4 regions of the Variovorax sp. Soil_C_12 genome follow, and region 3 is predicted to be linked to each of the others. Evidence: predicted binding sites of a transcription regulator. Region 3 holds the regulator's gene; each other region holds the start of a gene.
What was found. The regulator sigma-54, encoded in region 3, starts transcription at its own class of promoters, with help from an activator protein. The targets are predictions, from matches to a motif close to TGGCANGNAANCTGCTTT.
Positions count from the first base shown of each region.

Region 1 (5,485 bases), on a different contig from region 3:
GCGCGCGCGCCATCTTGTGCTCGCCCTGTGCGCCGCCCTCGAAGCGCTGCACGCCGTGCTCGATGCACCAGGCGAGCGGCTGGTAGTAGCAGGCCTCGAAGTGCAGGCAGTCCACGCGCTCGAGCGCGCCCCAGTAACGGCCGTAGGCGACCGAGGCATCGGCGGACAGCGCGATCAGGCTGCTGGCGATGGGCTTGCCGCCGCGCTCCGCGATGAACAGCAGCCAGGCCTCGGGCAGGTCCTCGGCCATGCGGCCGAAGAACTCGGGCTTCAGGTAGGGCGGGTTGCCGTGCTCGCGGTAGGTGCGGGCATAGCAGCGGTAGAAGAAGTCCCAGTCGGCTTCGCGGATGTCGGCACCGCGCAACCAGCGGAAGCGCACGCCGGCGTCGTGCACCTTGCGGCGTTCCTGGCGGATCTTCTTGCGTTTGTCGTGGGAGAGGCTGGCCAGGAAAGCCTCGAAGTCCTTCCATTCCCCGTTCTTCCAGTGGAATTGCACCGTGTGTCGAAGCATGAGGCCAGCATCGGCGCAGGCCTCGATGTCCTCGTCGGCGCCGAAGAGCAGGTGCAGCGACGACAGCTCTTCTTCCTTGCACCAGGCGACCAGCGCCTGCACCAGCAAGGCGCGGCTGGCGGCGTCCCGCGCCAGCAGGCGCGTCCCCGGCACCGGGGTGAAGGGCACCGCCACCACGGCCTTCGGGTAGTAGGCCAGCCCATGCTGCTGGTAGGCGTTGGCCCAGGCCCAGTCGAACACGTACTCGCCGTAGGAGTGGCCCTTGAGGTACATCGGGCAGGCCGCCATCAGCTCGCGGCCGCGCCAAAGCGTGAGGAAGCGCGGCGCCCAGCCGCTCTGGGGCGAGGCGCTGTCGCTCTGCTCCATGGCGTCCAGGTAGGCATGGCGCATGAAGGGGGAGGGCGCGGCCTGCGCGGCCAGCAGGCTGTCCCAGGCGGCGGCGTCGATCTCGGAGGCGGCGCCGTGGATGCGGACGACGGGGTCGGTCAAGGGCGTGCGTTCCGTCAGCGGCTGCGGGGGCCGGTGGTCTCGGCAATGTAGATGCCGCCCAGCACCAGGGCCAGCGCCACCGCGTGGTAGGCCGACAGCGGCTCGCCGAGCACGAGCACCGCCAGCAGCGGCCCGAAGATCGGCACCAGGTTGAGGAAGACGCCCGCCCGGGCCGGGCCGATCAGGCCCACCGCATGGATGAAGGTGACCTGCGAGATGAAGGAGGGCAGCAGCCCGACGAACAGGATCAGCGCCCAGCCCTTGGGCGTGGGGACGAAGAAGTCGCCCATGGCGATTTCCGCCGCGAGCAGCGGCACCGACACTAGGCAGGCGACCGCCGCGGTCGCCGCGAAGAAGACGATGGCCGGCACGTCCGGCCGGCGTCGCAGGCCCAGCGCATAGGCGGCATAGAGCAGGCTGGCCGCGATCATCCAGACGTCGCCGATGTTGAAGCCCAGTGCCGCCAGCTGCGCCGGATGCCCGCTCGAGGCCACCACCACGATGCCCGCGAGCGTGATCGCCACGCCCAGCAGCTGCAGCCCGCCGATGCGCGTGCGGAAGAAGAGCAGGCTGCCGAGCAGCACCAGCACCGGAATGGTGCCCTGGATGATCGCGATGTTGATGGCCGTCGTGTGATGCGCCGCGGCGTAGAAAAGCGCATTGAAGCCGGTGAAGCCCAGCGTGCCCATCAGCGCGATGAAGCGCCACGAAGGCAGCAGGGGGCGCCAGTGCCGGGCGATCTGCTGTCGTGCGCACAGGCCGAGGGCCAGGCAGCAGACGATCCAGCGCGAGAAGGTCAGCATCATCGGGGAGACCTCGCCCACCGCGAGCCGGGCGGCAACCGCGTTGGCGCCCCAGATCAGCGTGGTGAACACCAGCAGCACGTAGGCTTGGTTGTGGAGCCAGGGGAAGAAGGAGGAAAAGAAGCCGGGGGATGAAGAACCTGGGCGCATGGCCCGCCGAGCGTAGCAGCCCCTGCGATCGGGCGTGCGGCTCAGCGTCCCAAGCCATCGGCACGCGGGGGCGAATGACATAATCTTTTCGAACCCCTGGCACGCTACATGCTGCGCGACGAGGGGCATCGCGGGCATCCGGGTAGGCCATCGCGGCGTCGGCGCCGATTGGCGCTACCCTATCGCGAGCAAGTTCAACGAAATCGCCGGAAGAAAGAGACCTATGAAGCAAATCACCGCCATCGTCAAACCGTTCAAGCTCGACGACGTGCGCGAGGCGCTGGCCGAAGTCGGCGTCACCGGGCTCACCGTCACCGAGGTCAAGGGCTTCGGCCGGCAGAAGGGGCATACCGAGCTCTATCGCGGCGCCGAGTATGTGGTCGACTTCCTGCCGAAGATGAAGGTCGAGGTGGTGGTCAACGAGGCCGATCTGGACCGCTGCGTCGACGCCATCGTCACCGCCGCGCGCACCGGCAAGATCGGCGACGGCAAGATTTTCGTGACCAGCGTCGAGCGCGTGGTGCGCATCCGCACCGGCGAGGAAGACGAGCAGGCCGTCTAGGCTTTCAGAGCACTTCGGCGAGCTTGTCGCCGCGGGGGTGGCGGCCGGCTTCCTCGATCAGCGCCTCGAGCAGGGCCGGCGCTTCGTCCCCCGACCGGATCAGCCCCATCTGCCATTCGCCCATGAAGCCCTCGCGCACGCTATGCGCCAGGAAGTCGAGCAGGCCGGCGTAGTAGCCCGCCACATCGAGGATGCCGATCGGCTTGTCGTGATAGCCGAGCTGGCGCCAGGTCCAGATCTCGAACAGCTCCTCGAACGTGCCGATGCCGCCGGGCAGGGCAACGAAGGCGTCGGCGCGCTCGCCCATCATGGCCTTGCGCTCGTGCATGGTGTCGACCACGTGCAGCTCGTCGCACATCGGGTTGGCGAGCTCCTTGTCGACCAGGGCCTTCGGGATGATGCCGACCACGCGGCCGCCGGCGGTGCGCGTCGCCTCCGCCACCGTGCCCATCAGGCCGGTGCGGCCGCCGCCGTAGACCAGCTGGCCGCCGTGTTCGCCGATCCAGCGGCCGACCGACTGGGCCACCGCCGAGAACTCCTGCCGCTCGCCGGGCCGCGAGCCGCAATAGACGCAAATCGAAAAAGTAGGGGTCATGCCCGGATCATGCCGCCATCGAATGACGCTCGGCTTGCACGCCGGCGTGTCTTGGGCGCAGGGCCTATCCCGCGAAGCGGTGCCACAGCGCGGCGAACCACACGCCGCAGCACAGGATGATGGACAGCAGCACCGCGGCGCTGCCCACGTCCTTGGCGCTCTTGGAGAAGGAATGCCATTCCGGGCCCACGCGGTCGATGGCCGCCTCGATGCCGGTGTTGAGCAGCTCGACGATCATCACCAGGACGACCACCGCCGCGAGCAGCGCGGTCTCGACCCAGGTCCGGCCGATCCAGAAGGCGGCCGGCAGCATGACGATGGCGCACAGGACCTCCTGGCGGAAGGCAGCCTCGCCCCAGCCGGCGCGGAAGCCATCCAGCGAGATCAGGGTGGCGTGCCAGATGCGGTTCAGGCCGCGCCGCGACTTCTGCGGATTGACGGGGTTGTTGACGGTGCTCATCGACGGCTCATTGGAAAACCTTCGCCTTCGGCTACGGTGCGAGCGCCTTCGGGCGGCCGGGCGGCGCTCATGGGTTTGGAGGGGATCAGGCGGGTGCCGGCCCAGGCGTCGTGCCAGAACTGGCGTTCGGGATGAAAGCGCGAGAGTAGCGCCCAGACGACCACCCAGCCGAAGATCAGCACGGCGGACTCGCCGCCGCCCAGCTTGAAGGGCGCGATGGCGGCCAGCGGCGGCAGGAACCAGATCCAGGAGAGCAGGTAGCGCAGCAGCGCGCGGCCTTGGGTGACCGGGCGGCCGAGCCGGTCGACCATGCGGATGCCCCAGGTCTTCATGGCCAGGGTCTGGCCCTTGGACCAGAACCAGACGAAATAGACGCCGAACACGACGAACAGGAAGGCCTGCAGCAGGTGCCGGCGCGAGTCCATGGCGTCGCGCATCTGGCCCAGCGTGCTGAAGAGCCAGCCGGCGACGAACACCACGGCGAACAGCAGCATGCCCTCGTAGAGCCAGCAGGCCATGCGCCGCCACAGGCCGGGCGCGCTCAGGCCGGCAGGAGCGGCGGGGGCGGAGAGATCAGGAAGGGGCGTGGCGCGGGCACCGGCGCTGTCGGGGGGACTGGAAGCCATCGGCAGCTTGTATCACGGCGCGGCGGAGGACTGATCGCTGGTGCGTGTCTGAGGCGTGGCGGAGACCGAGGTGTCGGCCGGGGCCATCGAGGCGGAAGGCGGCGGCACCTGCGCCTCGGCAGTAACAGGCGCCCCTGCGGCCGGGCCGATCGCCGGACCCCTGGCAGGCAGGCGCGCGAGAGACGGCTGCGGCATGGACGCCGGCGGCGCCAGCTGGATCCGCGGTGTGTGTGGTGCGTCCGGCGTCGCGGCGGGCAACTGGACCAGCTTCTGGGCCGGCACCGGCCGGATCGACACCGCGGCGCCAGGGCGGGGCTTGGCGCGGGCGGCCAACTCGCGTTTTTCCTCCTCGCTGAGGGCCTGGTAGGCCTCCCACTTGGCCTTGCGTTCGTCGACCGGGACCTGCTTGACCTCGGCGAAGTTGAGGCGAGCCTGCGAGCGTTGTTGGTTGCTCAGCGTGGCCCACTCGGTCATCCGGCTGTGCAGGACCTCCTGCTCGGCCGGCGACAGTTTGGCGTAGTTGCGCGAAAGGGCCAGCCACTTGCGCTTGTGGGGTTCGGTCAGGCTGTCCCATTGCAGCGCGAGCGGCTCCAGGGCGCGCTGCTGTCGGGCGCTCAGGTCGCGCCACAAGGGCTTGGAAATGGCTGCCGGCTTCGCCGTGGTCACGGAGGCGGCCGGTGTTGTACGGTGGGCCTGGACCTGGGCGCCTGCGGGCACCATGGCCGCGCCGGCGAGCGCGAACACCAGCAGCATGCACGCGCCGCCGGCCGCGCCCGGCAACAGCCGGCGCAGCGGAATGGGCGCGTTGGAGCGAGGGCGTTGCGGCATGCGAGCAGGCGAAAGGACGTGGGCTTAACGCTGGGCGGTGGCTTCGGTCTTCAGGAACTGGGCGAAGCCGGGGTCTGTATAGGCGGCAGGCGGCAGGTCGTCGGTCAGCAGGGCGGCATCGACTTCGGCCAGTTCGTCGGTCCGGTTGTCCTCCTGCAGGGTGGTGATGACGATGAGGCCGGCCACGAGCGCGATCAGCGGGATGACGGAGCCGATGCGCGTCCACCAGCCACCGCCAAATGCCGCGGTGCCGCCGTTCGGCACCACGGTGGGGGCCGTTTGCAGCACCCGCACCACCTTGCGGCGTGCCAGGGCCTGCATGCGCGCGGCGCGCAGGCGCTCGGTGATCTCGTGCGGCAGATCCTGGGTGCCGGCCGAGAGCCGTGCGGCCACCTGGCGGCCGAACTGCGCCTCGGTCGCGGCAGAGGTGGTCGAAAGCGTTGTATTCATAGCGAAATTCC
Region 1 covers NZ_JBDGIO010000001.1:869,912-875,396, forward strand. Annotated here, with positions in the region: gene AC3A6X_RS04335 (GNAT family N-acetyltransferase) at 1-1,000, opposite strand, end outside; gene AC3A6X_RS04340 (DMT family transporter) at 1,015-1,953, opposite strand; gene AC3A6X_RS04345 (P-II family nitrogen regulator) at 2,177-2,515, shown strand; gene AC3A6X_RS04350 (LOG family protein) at 2,520-3,110, opposite strand; gene AC3A6X_RS04355 (diacylglycerol kinase) at 3,175-3,570, opposite strand; gene AC3A6X_RS04360 (RDD family protein) at 3,567-4,196, opposite strand; gene AC3A6X_RS04365 (DUF3106 domain-containing protein) at 4,209-5,024, opposite strand; gene AC3A6X_RS04370 (DUF3619 family protein) at 5,049-5,474, opposite strand; gene AC3A6X_RS04375 (RNA polymerase sigma factor) at 5,471-5,485, opposite strand, start outside.
Region 1: AC3A6X_RS04345 (P-II family nitrogen regulator) is a predicted target of sigma-54. The motif match lies at 2,051-2,068, and genes of this name have one in related genera.

Region 2 (5,485 bases), on a different contig from region 3:
GATGCCGTTGGACACCACGCCGGCCGTGACCCAGTCGCCCACCAGGCCGGGGCCGCCGAGCGCCTGGGTGTTGAACACACCGGTCAGCAAGGCGCCGACGATGCCGCCCACGCCGTGTACGCCGAACACATCCAGCGAGTCGTCAGCGCCGAGCATGCGCTTGAGGCCGTTGACGCCCCACAGGCAGGCGAAGCCGGCGACGAAGCCGACGATGATCGCGCCCATCAGGCCGACGTTGCCGGCCGCCGGCGTGATGGCCACCAGGCCGGCGACGGCGCCGGAAGCGGCACCCAGCATCGAGGCCTTGCCCTTCATCAGCGCTTCGCCGATGGACCAGGCCAGCACCGCCGCGGCCGTGGCCGAGAAGGTGTTCATGAAGGCCAGCACGGCGCTGGTGCCGGCTTCGAGTGCGGAGCCCGCATTGAAGCCGAACCAGCCCACCCACAGCAGCGAGGCGCCGACCATCGTGAGCGTCAGCGAGTGCGGCGTGAAGGCTTCCTTGCCGTAGCCGATGCGCTTGCCGATCAGGAAGGCGCCGACCAGGCCTGCAACGGCCGCGTTGATGTGCACCACGGTGCCGCCCGCGAAGTCGAGCGCGCCCCATTGCCAGATCAGGCCGGCCTTGGCGTTCATGGCGTCGACCACGTCCTTGTTGGCATAGGCGTCCGGGCCCATCCAGAACCAGACCATGTGCGCGATCGGTGCATAGCTGAAGGTGAACCACAGCGCCATGAAGAGCAGCACGGCCGAGAACTTGATGCGCTCGGCGAAGGCGCCCACGATCAGGCAGCAGGTGATGCCGGCGAAGGTGGCCTGGAAGGCGGCGAACAGCAGTTCAGGGATGTAGACGCCCTTGCTGAAGGTCGCGGCCGGCGCGAAGGTGCCGGTGGCGGAGTCGAAGATGCCCTTCATGAAGAGGCGGTCGAAGCCGCCGATGAAGGAGTTGCCCTCGGTGAAGGCGAGGCTGTAGCCGTAGATCAGCCACAGCACCACGATCATCGAGAAGGTGACCATGATCTGCATCAGCACCGACAGCATGTTCTTGCTGCGCACCAGGCCGCCATAGAAGAGAGCCAGTCCGGGGATGGTCATCATGATGACCAGCAGCGTCGACAGCAGCATCCAGGCGGTGTCGCCCTTGTTGAAGGAGGGCGCGGCCGGCGCTGCTGCTGCGGCATCGGCGGGTGCGGCGGCAGCGGGAGCGGCCGGGGCCGCTGCGGCGGGTGCCGCGGGCGCGGCGGCGGCCGGGGCGGTGGCGGCGGGCGCTTCTGCCGGCGCCGGCGCCGGCGGCGTCTGGGCAAAGCCGGCGGTGCCGGCGGCGAGCACGCTCAGGCCCAGGGCGAGAGAGACAAGCAGTTTTTTCATTGGATCTGTTCTTTCGTGCCTCGAAGTCAAAGGGCTTCGCGGCCTGTTTCGCCGGTGCGGATGCGCACGACCTGCTCGAGGTCGTAGACGAAGATCTTGCCGTCGCCGATCTTGCCGGTGCGGGCGGCGCTCTCGACCGCCTCGATCACGCGCTCGACCAGATCGTCGGCCACGGCGGCCTCGATCTTGACCTTGGGCAGGAAGTCGACCACGTACTCGGCGCCGCGGTAGAGCTCGGTGTGGCCCTTCTGGCGGCCGAAGCCCTTGACTTCCGTCACGGTGATGCCCTGCACGCCGATCGTCGAGAGCGCCTCGCGCACCTCGTCGAGCTTGAACGGTTTGATGATGGCTGTGACCAGCTTCATGATGTTTCCCCCACAGATTTCACGATGTTTCTCCTCAGGATGGATCGGGACGCGACGCCTGGCCGCGTCAGAGCGTCTTGGTCAGCGTAACGATGAAGCGCGCCTTGTTGGGCGACCAGGTCTGCTGGCCGACCGGGCCGAAGCCGAAATCGACGCCCGGGCTCGACACCAGCAGGTACGAGCTCTTCTTGTTGGCGCCCTGCACCGAGCCGGCCAGCGACAGGCCGTTGCCGAAGTCGTAGGAGGCGCCCACGTTGTAGTCCACGTAGCTCTTGTAGCCCAGGCTGCGGATGTCGCTGCTCATGTGCGTGTAGCCCACCGCCGCCTTCAGCGTGACCTTGGGCACGATCTCCTTGGTGTAGCTCAGGTTCAGGTAGCCGGTGTTGCGGCCCTTCAGGCCCGAACCGTCGCGCTCCCCGGCGTAGTTGAAGTAGTCCTTGGACACGGTGTGCGAGTACTTCAGCGTGAACGAGCCGATCGCCGCGTCGGCCCAGGTGCCCGCGCCGTACAGCTCGGTGGTGTTGCCGCGGGCGTTGCCCGGGTAGATGTAGCTGAGCACGCCGACGTCGAAGTCGAACACGCCGGCCTTGAACTTGTAGCCGCCGTAGATGTCGCTCTCGATGCTGTTGCCGTTGAGCCAGTTGACGCTGGAGTTCCAGTTGCCGACGTAGAAGCCGCTCTCGCCGAAGGCATAGTCGAAGCCGCCCTGGATGGCGGGCTTGAAGCCCTTGGTCTTGGCGAAACCGCCGCTGCCGATCACGTCCTGGTCCTGGCCGCGGAACTTGTAGTTGCTGGTCAGGGAAACGTTCCCTGTCAGCTGGGCGCTCGCCAGCATGGGAAGGGCTGCCAGCGCGGCCACAGCCAAGGCGGACGCGGTTTTACGGTGCATCATCGGGAGACTCCTCGGTCAGTTTTGAAATGTTGGATACCGATTCAAAGCAGGGAGCGTGCCAAATCTCGCAGCCGCGTGCGCGGAGCTTGGGAGAGGTGCATGGAGGCGCATGAACACAGGATGGTTGCACCATCTTGGTGAAAAGGGAGAAAAATGAGTCTGTCTTTGGTGCAAAGCCGTGCTTTGCTGGGCCTGGAAGCGGCGAGTGTCACGGTCGAGGTGCATCTGGCCAATGGCCTGCCCAGCTTCACGCTGGTGGGCCTGGCCGACGTGGAGGTGAAGGAAGCGCGCGAGCGCGTGCGCGCCGCCATCCAGAACGCCGGCCTCGAATTCCCGAGCAACAAGAGAATCACGGTCAACCTGGCGCCGGCCGACCTGCCGAAGGACTCGGCCGCCGGACAGATCGAGGCGGCACGCCTGGCCGGCCACGAGTTCGCGGGGGAGCTCTCGCTTTCAGGGCATCTGCGGCCCGTGCGTGGTGCACTCGCGATGGCGCTGGCGTTGCATGGCCGGGGCGTCGCGACGCGGCTGGTGCTGCCGGCCGAGAGCGCGCGCGAGGCCGCTCTGGTGCCCGGTGCCGAGATCTACGGTGCGGCCCACCTGCTCGATGTGGTGCGGCAGTTCCTGCCGGGCGGACCGACGCCGGGCGAGGCGGCGGACGATGGCTGGCATCGCGCGCTGCCCGCCCCCGCCGGGCCGGCGGCGCCCGTGGCAGATCTGGCGGAGGTCAAGGGCCATGCGGGTGCGAGACGCGCCCTGGAGATCGCCGCGGCAGGCCAGCACAGCCTGCTGATGGTGGGCCCGCCGGGTTCCGGCAAGTCGATGCTGGCCCAGCGCTTCGCCGGCCTGCTGCCGGAGATGAGCGTCGACGAGGCGCTGGAGAGCGCGGCGGTGGCCAGTTTGCAGGGACGCTTCGCCGTCGAGCGCTGGCGCGTGCGGCCGACCTGCAGCCCGCACCACAGCGCCAGTGCGGTGGCCTTGGTGGGCGGCGGCTCGCCGCCGCGGCCGGGGGAGATCTCGCTGGCGCACAACGGCGTGCTGTTCCTCGATGAGTTCCCCGAGTTCCAGCGCAGCGCGCTCGAGGCGCTGCGCGAGCCGCTGGAGACCGGCAACATCACCATCGCGCGGGCGGCGCGGCGTGCCGAGTTCCCGGCCCGCTTCCAGCTGGTTGCGGCCATGAACCCCTGTCCCTGCGGCTACCTGGGCTCCTCGCTCAAGTCCTGCCGCTGCACGCCGGACCAGGTGGCCCGCTACCAGGGCAAGCTCAGCGGGCCCTTGCTGGACCGCATCGACCTGCACATCGAGGTGCCCGCGGTGCCGGCGACCCAACTGCTCGACACCCCCGCCGGCGAAGCCAGTGCGCAGGTGCGTGTGCGCGTCGTCGAAGCGCGCGAGCGTGCCATCCGCCGGCAGGGCAAGGCCAACCAGGCGCTACAAGGCGCGGAGATCGACCGCCACGCGCAGCTCGACGCCGCCGCCCTGCAGTTCCTGCATGCGGCGGCGTCTCGGCTGGGCTGATCGGCGCGCGGGACCCATCGCGCGCTCAAGCTGGCCCGAACGATCGCGGACCTGGCCGGCGCCGGCACGGTGCAGGCGGGGCATGTGGCGGAGGCGGTGCAGTACCGGCGTGCGCTGCACGTGGACGCCTGAACTCAGCGCTTGAACCGCCCCCCGCTGATGATCGACAGGTCGACGTAGTCGATCCCCGTGTGATCCTGCGGCGAGTAACCCACCTCCAGCCCGCCGCCCACGTCGTAGCGCAAGTCGTTGAGCACCGCGAGCAGCTTGGCGCGCGTTGGCTTCGGGCCGGCGCGGCGCAGCGCCTCGACCATCACCTTGGTGGCGACGAAGCCCTCGAGCAGCGCCGGCGAGAGCTCGATGTCGCCCTTGGCCTTGGCCAGGTCCGAGGCCTCCTTGATCAGCGGATGCGCCATCGCGCGCTCCGAGGGCAGCACCTGCATGACGACCACGCCGCCGCTGGCGTTGCCCAGTTCTTTGATGAAGCCCGAGGCCGCGTTGTTCGACAGCGTGATGACCTGCGCCGCGGAACCCGCCGCGCGCAGCGCCTTGATGCCTTCGGTGACGGCCGTGCCCGAGCCGATCCACAGCACGGCTTGCGCGTTGGCGGCGGTGAGCTTGGGCACGATGGTGGCGTAGTCGGGCTTGTTGCGGTCGGCCAGCGCCAACACGACCGGCTTCAGGCCCGCCTTGTCGAAGCCCTTCATCGCGCCTTCCATCGCATCCTTGCCGAAGGAGTCGTCGGCCTGGACCACGGCAATGCGCTGCATGCTCACGGTGTGCAGATGCAGGACCGCCTTCTCGGCCTCGCGCTGGTAGGTGGAGCGCACGTTGAACACAAGCTTCTGCACCGGCTTGTGCAGCGACATCGCGCCGGTGGACGGCCCGATCAGCGGGGTGCCGCTCTTGTCGAGCAGCGGGATGACGGCCAGCGCATTGGGCGTGCCGCGGTTGAGCAGCAGCGCGATCACCTTCTTGTCTTCGATCAGGATGCGCGAGTTCTCCGCCGAGCGCTTCGGGTCCAGCCCGTCGTCCAGGCGGATCACCTCGACCTTCTCGCCATGGATGCCGCCCTGCGCATTGACGTGGTCGATGACCAGCTGCGAGCCGGCGATGGTCTCCCTCACGCTGGCCGCGACGGGCCCCGACATGTCGGCGGACTGGCCGATCAGGATCTGGGCTGCTGCATTCGCGGCGCTCAAGACGAGCGCAGCGGCACAGCAAAGAACTCGCACGGTTTTCATGGGCTCCTCCAAAGGGGCCGGGCGTGAAAATGCGCGGCACAGATTGTGAACAATTGTTACCAACCTCGCCCCTGGCCCGTGCGGGAAGAAACCCTTGAGGA
Region 2 covers NZ_JBDGIO010000006.1:353,412-358,896, reverse strand. Annotated here, with positions in the region: gene AC3A6X_RS18830 (ammonium transporter) at 1-1,365, opposite strand, end outside; gene glnK (P-II family nitrogen regulator) at 1,392-1,730, opposite strand; gene AC3A6X_RS18820 (TorF family putative porin) at 1,798-2,619, opposite strand; partial or broken gene AC3A6X_RS18815 (YifB family Mg chelatase-like AAA ATPase) at 2,776-4,272, shown strand; gene AC3A6X_RS18810 (ABC transporter substrate-binding protein) at 4,275-5,384, opposite strand.
Region 2: AC3A6X_RS18820 (TorF family putative porin) is a predicted target of sigma-54. The motif match lies at 2,666-2,683, and genes of this name have one in related genera.

Region 3 (5,485 bases):
TGCCGATCCACCGCCGCTCCCGCATGGGCCTGAGCTACCTGCCGCAGGAGGCCTCGATCTTCCGCAAGCTGACGGTCGAGGAGAACGTGCGCGCGGTGCTCGAGCTGCAGCGCGAGCCGAACGGCGACGGCCGGCCGATGCCCCTGTCGAAGCAGCGCACCGAGGAGCGCCTGAGCGAGCTGCTGCACGACCTGCGCGTCGACCACCTGCGCGATTCGCCGGCGCTGGCGCTGTCGGGCGGCGAGCGCCGCCGCGTCGAGATCGCGCGCGCGCTGGCCACCCAGCCCCGCTTCATCCTGCTGGACGAGCCCTTCGCCGGCATCGACCCGATCGCGGTGATCGAGATCCAGCGGATCATCAACTTCCTGAAGGAGCGCGGCATCGGCGTGCTCATCACCGACCACAACGTGCGCGAGACGCTGGGCATCTGCGATCACGCATTCATCATCAGCGACGGGCATGTGCTGGCACAAGGCACGCCCTCGGAGATCGTCGACAACGCCGAGGTCAGGCGCGTCTATCTCGGCGAGCACTTCCGGATGTAGAGATGAAGCAAGGGCTCTCGCTGCGGGTCTCGCAGCACTTGGCGCTCACGCCGCAACTGCAGCAGTCGATCCGGCTGCTCCAGCTGTCCACGCTCGAGCTGAGCCAGGAGGTCGAGCAGATGCTCGACGAGAACCCGTTCCTGGAGCGCACCGCCGACGAAGCCCCGCGCGAGGAGTTCGGGCTCGAATCCGCCGATGCGCCGGTGCGCGATGACGACCGCCAGGCCGAAGGCGAGAGCGACTTCGTCGCCGGGCCCGCCCCGGCCGCTGCCGACACTGCGCCGGCGTCCCCCGCCGACAGCGAGACGGCGGCAGCCGCCGATGCCCCCGAGAGCGAGCCCGACTGGGAAGGCGACGGCACGGTCGACCTGGCGCCGGACGACAGCGAATGGGGCGGCGATGCCCCCGCGCGCGCCAACAACCTCGGCAACGACGAGCGCCCCGATGCGACCGAGCTGGCCAGGAGCCAGGAGTCGCTGCAGTCCTTCCTGCACCGCCAGGCGCTGTCCTTGCGCCTGGAGGAGAACGACCGCGCCGCGCTGCGCTTCCTGATCGAGTCGCTCAACGACGACGGCTACCTCGAGGACTCGCTGCCGGCCCTGGCCTCGGGCCTGGCCGGCGACGACAACGACCAGTTCGACGAGCTGGTGCACCACTTCCAGGTCGCGCTGGGCCTGCTGCAGAGCCTGGAGCCGGTCGGCGTCGGCGCCCGCAGCCTGGCCGAGTGCCTCACCATCCAGCTGCGCGCCGAGCAGGAAAAGGACGACACCGAGGAAGAGGTGCAGGTGCGGCGGACTGCGATCGCGATCTGCAAGCACCCGATGGAGCTGCTCGCCAAGCGCGACTTCAAGCGCCTGGCCACGCTCACCCGCAGCAACGAAGAGGAGGTGCGCTCCGCCCTCCAGCTGATCGCCCGGCTGGAGCCCAAGCCCGGGCGCCGCTTCGTCGACGTCGAGCGCAACGTGGTCATCCCCGACGTGATCGTCACGCGCATCGGCCACGGCACCAGCGCCCGCTTCCGCGTCATGCTCAACCCCGAGGTCATGCCGCGGCTGCGCGTGCACGACATCTACGCCGGCGCGCTGAAGGCCCACAAGGGCGAGGGCAGCCAGGCGCTGTCGCAGCGGCTGCAGGAGGCGCGCTGGTTCATCAAGAACATCCAGCAGCGCTTCGACACCATCCTGCGCGTCTCCAACGCCATCGTGGAGCGGCAGAAGAACTACTTCGTCCACGGCGAGCTCGCCATGCGGCCGCTGGTGCTGCGCGAGATCGCCGACGAGCTCGGCCTGCACGAGTCCACCATCAGCCGCGTGACCACCGCCAAGTACATGGCCACGCCCTACGGCACGGTCGAGCTCAAGTACTTCTTCGGCTCGGCGCTGGGCACCGAGACCGGCGGCAACGCCTCCAGCACCGCGGTGCGCGCGCTGATCAAGCAGTTCGTGAGCGCCGAGGATGCGAAGCGGCCGCTGTCGGACAGCCAGGTCTCCGAGATGCTCAAGGAGCAGGGCATCGAGTGCGCGCGCCGCACCGTGGCCAAGTACCGTGAGGCGCTGCGCATCGCGCCGGCCAACCTGCGCAAGGCCCTGTAGCGATGAGCGCGCGCCCAAGCCTCTGGCCGCAGTGGATGCGTCTGGGCCTGGCGCTGATGGGGGTGCTCTTCCTGGCCAGCGGCTGTGCCATGCTGCCTGCCGAGTTCGAGCGCACGCCTTCGAAGGCGGTGCCGCTCTCCCCCGACACCACGCTGGGCCGCATCGCGAAAAGCGCCCAGCCCGACCCCGACCTGAGCGGCTTCCGCCTCATGCCGGGCGGCGACTTCGCGCTCAACACCCGGCTCGAGCTGGCGCGGCGCGCCGAGCGCACGCTGGACGTGCAGTACTACCAGATCCACAACGACGAGACCGGCCGCTACCTGCTGCGCACGCTGCGCGACGCGGCCCGGCGCGGCGTGCGCGTGCGGCTGTTGATGGACGACCTCTACACCTCGGGCGAGGACGCGCTGCTGCTCGCCCTGGCCGCCACGCCCAACCTCGAGCTGCGCCTCTTCAACCCCTTCCCGGCCGGGCGCGGCAGCATGCTCAGGCGCTTCTCGGCCTCGCTCTTCGACTTCAGCCGCGTCAACCGGCGCATGCACAACAAGCTCTTCATCGCCGACGGCGCGATGGCGGTGGCCGGCGGGCGCAACATCGGCAACGAGTACTTCACGCAGACGGCCGGCGCCAACTTCATCGATCTCGACACCTTCGTCGCGGGCGCCCTCATCCCGCGGCTGGCGAGCCTGTTCGACCAGTACTGGAACAGCGAGTACGTGCGGCCGATCGAGACCGTGGTCGCCTCCGGCGTGCCGCGCGAGGAGCGCCAGCGCCGCTTCGAGGAGGCGACCAGCCCGCAGACCACGCCGCCCCCGCGCCCGCCCGCGCCCAACGACGTGCTGGGCTACAGCCCGATCGTGGAGGACCTCAAGGTCGGCAAGCTCGACCTCATCTGGACCCGGGCCGAGGCCTACGCCGACTCGCCCGAGCGCGTGATCGGCAAGCAGGTGACCTACGGCGGCATTCCACTGCTGGACGTCGACAGCGTGCGCTACAACGTGATCGAGCAGATCCGGCGCGGGCGCTCCGACGTGACCATCGTCTCGCCCTACCTGATCCCCGGCAAGGGCGGGCTGGAGGCGATGCGCGAGGTGCGTGGGCGCGGCATGAAGATCAGCGTGGTCACCAACTCGTTGGCCGCCACCGACGAGCCGGTGGTGCACACCGGCTACCGGCGCTACCGCGAAGACATGCTCAAGCTCGGCGCCGAGATCTACGAACTCAGCTCGCAGCGCACCCGGCGCAGCGTGCGCCTGGGTCTCTTCGGCACGCAGATCGGGCGCCTGCACGCCAAGTCGGCCGTGATCGACGGGCGCACCCTCTTCGTCGGCTCGATGAACTTCGACCCGCGCTCCGACGTGCACAACACCGAGATCGGGCTGATCATCTTCAGCCGCGAGATGGCGCAGCAGGTGCTCAAGCTGATCGAGGTGCTCAAGCAGCAGGGCGCCTACAAGGTGCGCTTCGCGCCGGGCACCGAGCGCATTGAATGGGTGAGCGAAGAGGCCGGCGTCGAGCAGGTGCTGACCACTGAGCCCGACTCCACCCTGTGGGACCGCGTGATGCTGGAGATTCTGGCGCCGCTGGCGCCGGAGAGTCTGTTGTAGCGCCTGCGCTCAGCTCGGCCCGCCCGTGATGTTCACCGCCTCCACCTGCACCAGGAGCCGCACCCGGTCCTCGAAGCCGAAGGGGATGCCCCAGTTGATGCCCCAGTTGCTACGCTCCACGGTAGTCTCGAAGTCGCCGCCGCAGACCTGGCGCTTGATCAACGGGCTGAGGTAGCAGCCGAAGCGGCTGGCCTTGAGCTTGACCGGCTTGGTCTGGCCCATCAGCGTCAGCGAGCCGTCGACCTCGGTCACCTTGTCGCCGCTGAAGTCGATCTTGTCGGCCACGAAGCGGGCGACCGGAAACTCGGCGACGTTGAAGAAGTCCTTGCTCAGCACGTGGCGGTTGAGCAGGTCGACGCCGGTGTTGATGGAGCTGATGTCCATCGTGATGTCGATCTTGCCGCTCTTGCCCGTGCCGTCGATCTTGATGGTGCCGTCCTTGGTGCTGAAGCGGCCGCGGTTGGTGGTGGTGCCGTAGTGGCCCATCTCGTACATCACGAAGGTGTGCGTGGGGTCGACCACGTAGCTCGCGCCCTTGACCGGCCCGCCGGCCGGCTGGGCGGCCATCTCCGGCGCGGTCTGCGCGGCGGCCAGGAATGCGGCGGCCGCCAACGCGGCGGCGGCAACGGACTGGATGATCATCGTGACGGGCTGGGGCATGGCGTTGGGTGCTTGCATGGCAAAGTCAAAGTGGACGCAGGCCGGTCAAGACCAGCTTGAAGCGCACCTGCACTTCGTCGCCGACCATCGAGGTGTCGGTCCATTCGCCCTCGCCGACCTTGAAGGCGAGGCGCTGGATCGTAAAGCTTCCGGTGGCGGTCGAGCGGTCTGCCGACTGGGTGATCGTCACCGGCACCACGAGTTCCTGGGTATGGCCCTTGATCGTCAAGCGGCCGGCGATGTCGAAGCGGCCACCGCCCAGGCCCTTGATCGCGGTGGACTGGAAGCTGGCCTTGGGGAAGCGCGCGGTGTCGAACCACGGCGCCTTGGGCAGTTCGGCATCGCTCTGCGGCACGCCCAGCGTGGCGCTGGCCATGTCGACCTGCAGCGCCACGGTGCCGCCCTCGGGCTTCTTCGGATCGAAGGCGATCTGGGCATCGAACTTGCGGAACTGGCCTTCGACCGGCACCCCCATCTGCTTGCTGACGAAGCCGATCTGGCTGTAGCCCGGCGCGAGCTGGGCCATGGGCTCGGCGCCGCTCGCGGCGGCGGCCGAAGCGAGGGTCAGCGCGGCCGCGCACAGGGCGCGCCACGCGGGGCGAAGAAGGCTCATCGGGCGTGTCCCTGGCGCGAAAAAGGCCACATGCGGTCCATCAGGCCGTCGTGGTCGACGAAGTGATGCTTGAGCGCCGCCGCCGCGTGCAGCAGCACCACGGCGCCGAGCGCGTAGGCGGTGCCGTGGTGCAGGGGCTTCAGCACCGCCTCGGCGAATTCCTTGTTCACGGGCACGAAGTCCGGCAGCGGCACGACGCCGAACCAGGCGATCGGAAAGCCCAGCGCCGAGCTGTAGGCCCAGCCGGCCAGCGGCACTGCGAAGAAGAGCAGGTAGAGCAGCAGGTGCGTGCCGCGGTGCGCCACCAGCTGCCAGCCCGGCATGGCCTCCACGATGCAGGCCGGCAGCGGCGGCGGCGGATGCGACAGGCGCCACAGCAGCCGCAGCGCCGTCAGCCCCAGGATGGTGATGCCGGCCCACTTGTGCCAGTTGAAGAGCTTGAGCCGCTGCGGCGAGAAAGGCAGTCCC
Region 3 covers NZ_JBDGIO010000018.1:41,383-46,867, reverse strand. Annotated here, with positions in the region: gene lptB (LPS export ABC transporter ATP-binding protein) at 1-545, shown strand, start outside; gene AC3A6X_RS31500 (RNA polymerase factor sigma-54) at 548-2,137, shown strand; gene AC3A6X_RS31495 (phospholipase D family protein) at 2,173-3,744, shown strand; gene AC3A6X_RS31490 (YceI family protein) at 3,754-4,422, opposite strand; gene AC3A6X_RS31485 (YceI family protein) at 4,430-5,017, opposite strand; gene AC3A6X_RS31480 (cytochrome b) at 5,014-5,485, opposite strand, start outside.

Region 4 (5,485 bases), on a different contig from region 3:
GTCATGACGCGCATGGCTGCAATGCACTGGGCAGCTCTGGAAAGACCGGTCCGGTGAAGCGCGTTTTCAGTGCGCCTCCGTCAGCTGATCCAGGATGGCCGGGTTCTCCAGCGTCGACGTGTCCTGCGTGATGGCTTCGCCCTTCGCCACGGAGCGCAGCAGGCGGCGCATGATCTTGCCGCTGCGCGTCTTGGGCAGGTTGTCCGCGAAGCGGATGTCCTTCGGCTTGGCGATCGGTCCGATCTCCTTGCCGATCCAGTTGCGCAGCTCGGCGGCCAGCTTGCCGGCCTCCTCGCCTGTCGGCCGGGGCCGCTTGAGCACGACGAAGGCGCAGATCGCCTCGCCGCTGGTGTCGTCCGGCCGGCCGACCACTGCCGCCTCGGCGACGAGATCGGTGCACGCCACCAGCGCAGACTCGATCTCCATCGTTCCCATGCGGTGGCCGCTCACGTTCAGCACGTCGTCGATGCGCCCGCCGATGGTGAAGTAGCCCGTTTCCGCATCGCGCGCCGCCCCATCGCCGGCCAGGTAGTAGCCGCGCAGTTCGGGCGGGTAGTAGCTCGACTGGTAGCGGGCATCGTCGCCCCAGATCGTCCGGATCATTCCGGGCCACGGCTTCTTGATCACCAGGACGCCGCTCTGCCCGTTCGGCAGGTCGCCGCCGGTCTCGTCGACGATCGCGGCCATGATGCCCGGGAACGGCAAGGTGCAGGATCCCGGCACCAGGGCGGTCGCGCCCGGAAGCGGCGTGATCATGTGGCCGCCCGTCTCCGTCTGCCACCAGGTGTCGACGATCGGGCAGCGGCCGCCGCCGACGTGCGCGTGGTACCACTCCCAGGCAGCCGGGTTGATCGGCTCGCCGACCGAACCCAGGATGCGCAGGCTGCTCAGGTCGAAGTTCCGCGGATGCACGGCGGCATGTCCCTCGGCTGCCTTGATCAATGAACGGATGGCGGTGGGTGCGGTGTAGAACACCGTCACCTTGTGCCGCTCGATCATCTTCCAGAAGCGCGCCGCATCGGGATAGGTCGGAACGCCTTCGAACACCACCTCGGTCGCGCCCAAGGCCAGCGGGCCGTAGGCGATGTAGCTGTGGCCGGTGACCCAGCCGATATCGGCCGTGCACCAGAAGACGTCGTCGTCATGGAGGTCGAAGGTCCACTTGGCGGTCACGGCGGCCTGCACCAGATAGCCCCCGCTGCTGTGTTGCACGCCCTTGGGCTTGCCGGTGGAACCGGAGGTATAGAGCAGGAACAGCGGATGCTCGGCGCTCACCCATTCGGGCTCGCAGACCTCGGGCTGCGCCTGCGTGAGCTCGTGCATCCAGCGGTCATGCGACTGCCAGGCGATGGCGCCGCCGGTACGGCGGTAGACGATGACGTTGCGCACGGCCTCGCAGCCGCCCAGTGCCAGCGCCTCGTCAACCAGCGCCTTCAGTGGCAAGGTCTTGCCGCCGCGCACCTGCTCGTCGGCCGTGATGACGGCGACCGCGCCGGTGTCGGCGATCCGGTCGCGCAGCGAGTGCGCCGAGAAGCCGCCGAAGACCACCGAGTGCACGGCGCCGAGACGCGCACAGGCCTGCATCGCCGCCACGGCTTCGACCGACATCGACATGTAGATCGCCACGCGATCACCCTTGCCGACGCCCAGCGCCTTCAGCGCGTTGGCCAAGCGGCAGGTCTGCGCGAGCAGTTGCGCGTAGGTGGTGTGCGTTACCTTGCCGTCGTCGGCCTCGAAGATGATCGCGACCTTGTCACCCCGGCCGGCGGCGACCTGCCGGTCCAGGCAGTTGTAGGAGACGTTCAAGGTGCCGTCCTCGAACCACTTGTACATGGGCGCGTGTTCGGTGTTGAGCACCTTCTCGAACGGCGTCTTCCACTCCACGAATTCACGCGCCAGGCGTGCCCAATAGCCCTCGTAGTCGGCCTCGGCCTCTGCGGCCAGTGCGTCGTAAGCGGCACGTCCTGCGACGTGGGCCGAGCGCATCAGCGCCTGCGGGGGGAGGTATTGCTTGGGTGTCTGCGCGTTGTCCGGTGATGTCATGCGTTGGCTCCTGTGTGTTCCGATGGTCGCTGACTCGACCTCGACGAACCTTGCGCTGGCGCAAATGTTGTGCCGGCAGGCGGACCCGGTGCGAGGCTGCGCAGCGTGGCAAGGATGCGCGCAAGCTTTCCGCGGCCGCACAACGTCGATCCGGCTGGTGGCGCTGTCCCGTTTTGCAGCAGGTGCTCAACGGCGGCACAGATCCTCCTGGAGCAGCGATGCCGCGCCCGCGCCGTGCGCGTCATAAAAAACTGAAGTCCGACAACGGCTTGCGCCGTTTGCACCAGCGTGTTCGCGGCATGGCCCGCGCTTTGCAGAAGTGGCTGCGCGGGACGCGTCGTCCCGTCAGCACCTTTTTCAATCACCTGACTGGAGACGATTCATGGACATGGCAGAAATGACTCACCTCGGCATCGAGAACCCGTACAAGAAGCAATACGGAAACTACATCGGCGGAGAGTGGGTCGCGCCGATCGACGGCCAATACTTCGACAACCTCACCCCTGTCACGGGCCAGGCCTTCACCAGCATCCCGCGTTCGAACGCGAAGGACATCGAGGCCGCGCTCGATGCCGCGCACAAGGCCAAGGCCGCCTGGGGTTCGACCTCGCCCACCGAGCGCGCCAACGTCCTGCTGAAGATCGCCGATCGCATGGAGCAGAACCTGCAGAAGCTCGCCGTGGCCGAGACCCTCGACAACGGCAAGCCGCTGCGCGAGACGATGGCAGCCGACCTGCCCCTGGCCATCGACCACTTCCGCTACTTCGCCGCCTGCATCCGGGCGCAGGAAGGCGGCATCAGCGAGATCGATCACGACACCTACGCTTACCACTTCCATGAGCCCCTGGGCGTCGTCGGCCAGATCATTCCGTGGAACTTTCCGATTCTGATGGCGGTGTGGAAGCTGGCGCCGGCGCTCGCTGCCGGCAATTGCGTGGTGCTCAAGCCCGCCGAGCAGACGCCGGCCTCGATCCTGGTGCTGATGGAGGTGGTGGGCGACCTGCTGCCGCCGGGCGTGCTCAACGTGGTCAACGGCTTCGGCCTGGAGGCGGGCAAGCCGCTGGCTTCGAGCAGCCGCATCGCCAAGATTGCCTTCACGGGCGAGACCACCACCGGCCGGCTGATCATGCAGTACGCCGCGCAGAACATCATCCCGGTGACGCTGGAGCTGGGCGGCAAGTCGCCCAACATCTTCTTCGAGGACGTGATGTCGGCCGACGACGCGTTCTTCGACAAGGCGCTCGAGGGCTTCGCGATGTTCGCGCTCAACCAGGGCGAGGTCTGCACCTGCCCGAGCCGGGCGCTGGTGCAGGAGTCGATCTACGAGCGCTTCATGGAGCGTGCGATCGAGCGGGTCGAGGCCATCAAGCAGGGCCATCCGCTGGACCCGTCCACCATGATCGGCGCACAAGCCTCGCAGGAACAGATGGAGAAGATCCTCTCGTACATCGATCTCGGCAAGCAGGAGGGTGCCCAGTGCCTGACCGGCGGCGAACGCAACCTTCAGACCGGCGAGCTCGCGGCCGGCTACTACGTCAAGCCCACGGTCTTCAAGGGTCACAACAAGATGCGCATCTTCCAGGAGGAGATCTTCGGCCCGGTGGTGTCGGTCACGACCTTCAAGACCGAAGAGGAAGCCCTGGAGATCGCCAACGACACGCTCTACGGCCTGGGCGCCGGCGTGTGGACCCGCGACGGCGCACGCGCCTTCCGCATGGGCCGCGGCATCCAGGCGGGGCGCGTGTGGACCAACTGCTACCACGCCTATCCGGCCCATGCGGCCTTCGGCGGCTACAAGCAGTCGGGCATCGGCCGCGAAACGCACAAGATGATGCTCGACCACTATCAGCAAACCAAGAACCTGCTGGTGAGCTACAGCCAGAACAAGCTGGGCTTCTTCTGAAGCGACGCCTCATGTCGTCCGACCCGGGGGCGCACGAGGCGCCCTGCGGCATCGTCCGCCGCGTGTCCGCCACGCCGGCCGCGCAGGCGCTCATCGAGCGCCTGCGCGCCGTGCATGGGCCGCTGATGTTCCACCAGTCCGGCGGCTGCTGCGACGGCAGCGCGCCGATGTGCTTCGCGCTCGGGGAATTCCAGACCGGGGACGCTGACGTGTGCCTGGGCGAGATCGCCGGTGCGCCCTTCTACATGAGCCGTTCGCAGTTCGAGTACTGGGAACACACCCACCTGATCATCGATGCGGTGGCGGGCAACGGCGGGATGTTCTCGCTCGAGCGGCCCACCGGGCTGCGCTTCATCACCCGCTCCCGCCTGTACGACGACGCGGAGTGGCAGTGGCTCGAAGCCCACCCAAGGATCTAGCCGCGGGGCGGCCGCCTGCATGGCCATTCCGTCGGTACGCCGTACCACTGGAGCCGCATTCTCCCTAGAATGATCGGCTACCGAGGCTGGCCGGCACGGCTGGCTCCATCGACGCACGTCAGGAGATCGCCATGAGATTCTTCGCACGTTGCGGGTTCCGGGTCGCCCCCGCGCTTGGCATGGCGACCCTGGCAGCGATGCTGGCCACCGGGGTCGGCGGCTGTGCCGTCACACCGGGCGCAAGCGGGCCCCGAGCCGCGGCGGCCGCGGGCGCTGCACCGTGGGCTGCGGCCACCTCCACCTACCAGTGGAACGACTACGCCTCGGACCTGGTCGCCCGCAATGCGGTCGGCCAATTCCCGGCGTTCCGCACCTTCGCCTATATGAACCTCGCGATCAACAATGCCATCGTGCAGGCGGCCGCCCAGGGCCTCGAGCCCGACGGCGCTGCCGCGGGTGCGGCCGCCGGCGTATTGGCGCATCTGTTCCCGAAGGACGCGGAGGCGACGACGGCACGCCTGCAGCGCGAGATCGCGGCGCTCGGGGCGCAGCCGCGGTCGCGCTTCCAGTCAGGCGTCGAAATCGGCCGCAAGACCGCGGCCGACGTCGTCGCGCTCATTCAAACCGACCGCGCGTCCGCCACCTGGAGCGGCACCCTGCCGACCGGTGAGGACAAGTGGTCCAGCCGCGCGCAGCCGCCGCAGCCGCCGGGAGGGGCGCACTTGGGCAACATGCGGACGTTCTTTCTGACCACCGGCGCCGATTTTCGCGCGCCGCCGCCGCCGCCCTATGCGTCGGACGCATTCCGCGAGCAGGTGCGCAAGGTGCGCGAGGTATCGGATACGCGAACCAATCAGCAGGTGCGCGTCGCGCAGTACTGGGAGAACCTGACCGGCTCGTTCGCCGCTGGCGCCTGGAACGCGCAGGCCCGCTCGGCGATGGCCGAGCGGGGCTTCGACGAGCCCACGACCGCGCGCACGCTGGCGACCATCCACATGGTGGGCTTCGACGCCGTCGTCGCCTGCCACGACTCGAAGTACGCCTACTGGGTGCCGCGACCGACGCAGGCTGACCCGAAGATCACACTGCCGATCGCTGTGCCGAACTTTCCCTCGTACCC
Region 4 covers NZ_JBDGIO010000002.1:457,608-463,092, reverse strand. Annotated here, with positions in the region: gene acs (acetate--CoA ligase) at 67-2,043, opposite strand; gene adh (aldehyde dehydrogenase) at 2,426-3,946, shown strand; gene AC3A6X_RS07120 (DUF779 domain-containing protein) at 3,958-4,365, shown strand; gene AC3A6X_RS07115 (phosphatase PAP2 family protein) at 4,563-5,485, shown strand, end outside.
Region 4: adh (aldehyde dehydrogenase) is a predicted target of sigma-54. The motif match lies at 2,237-2,254, and genes of this name have one in related genera.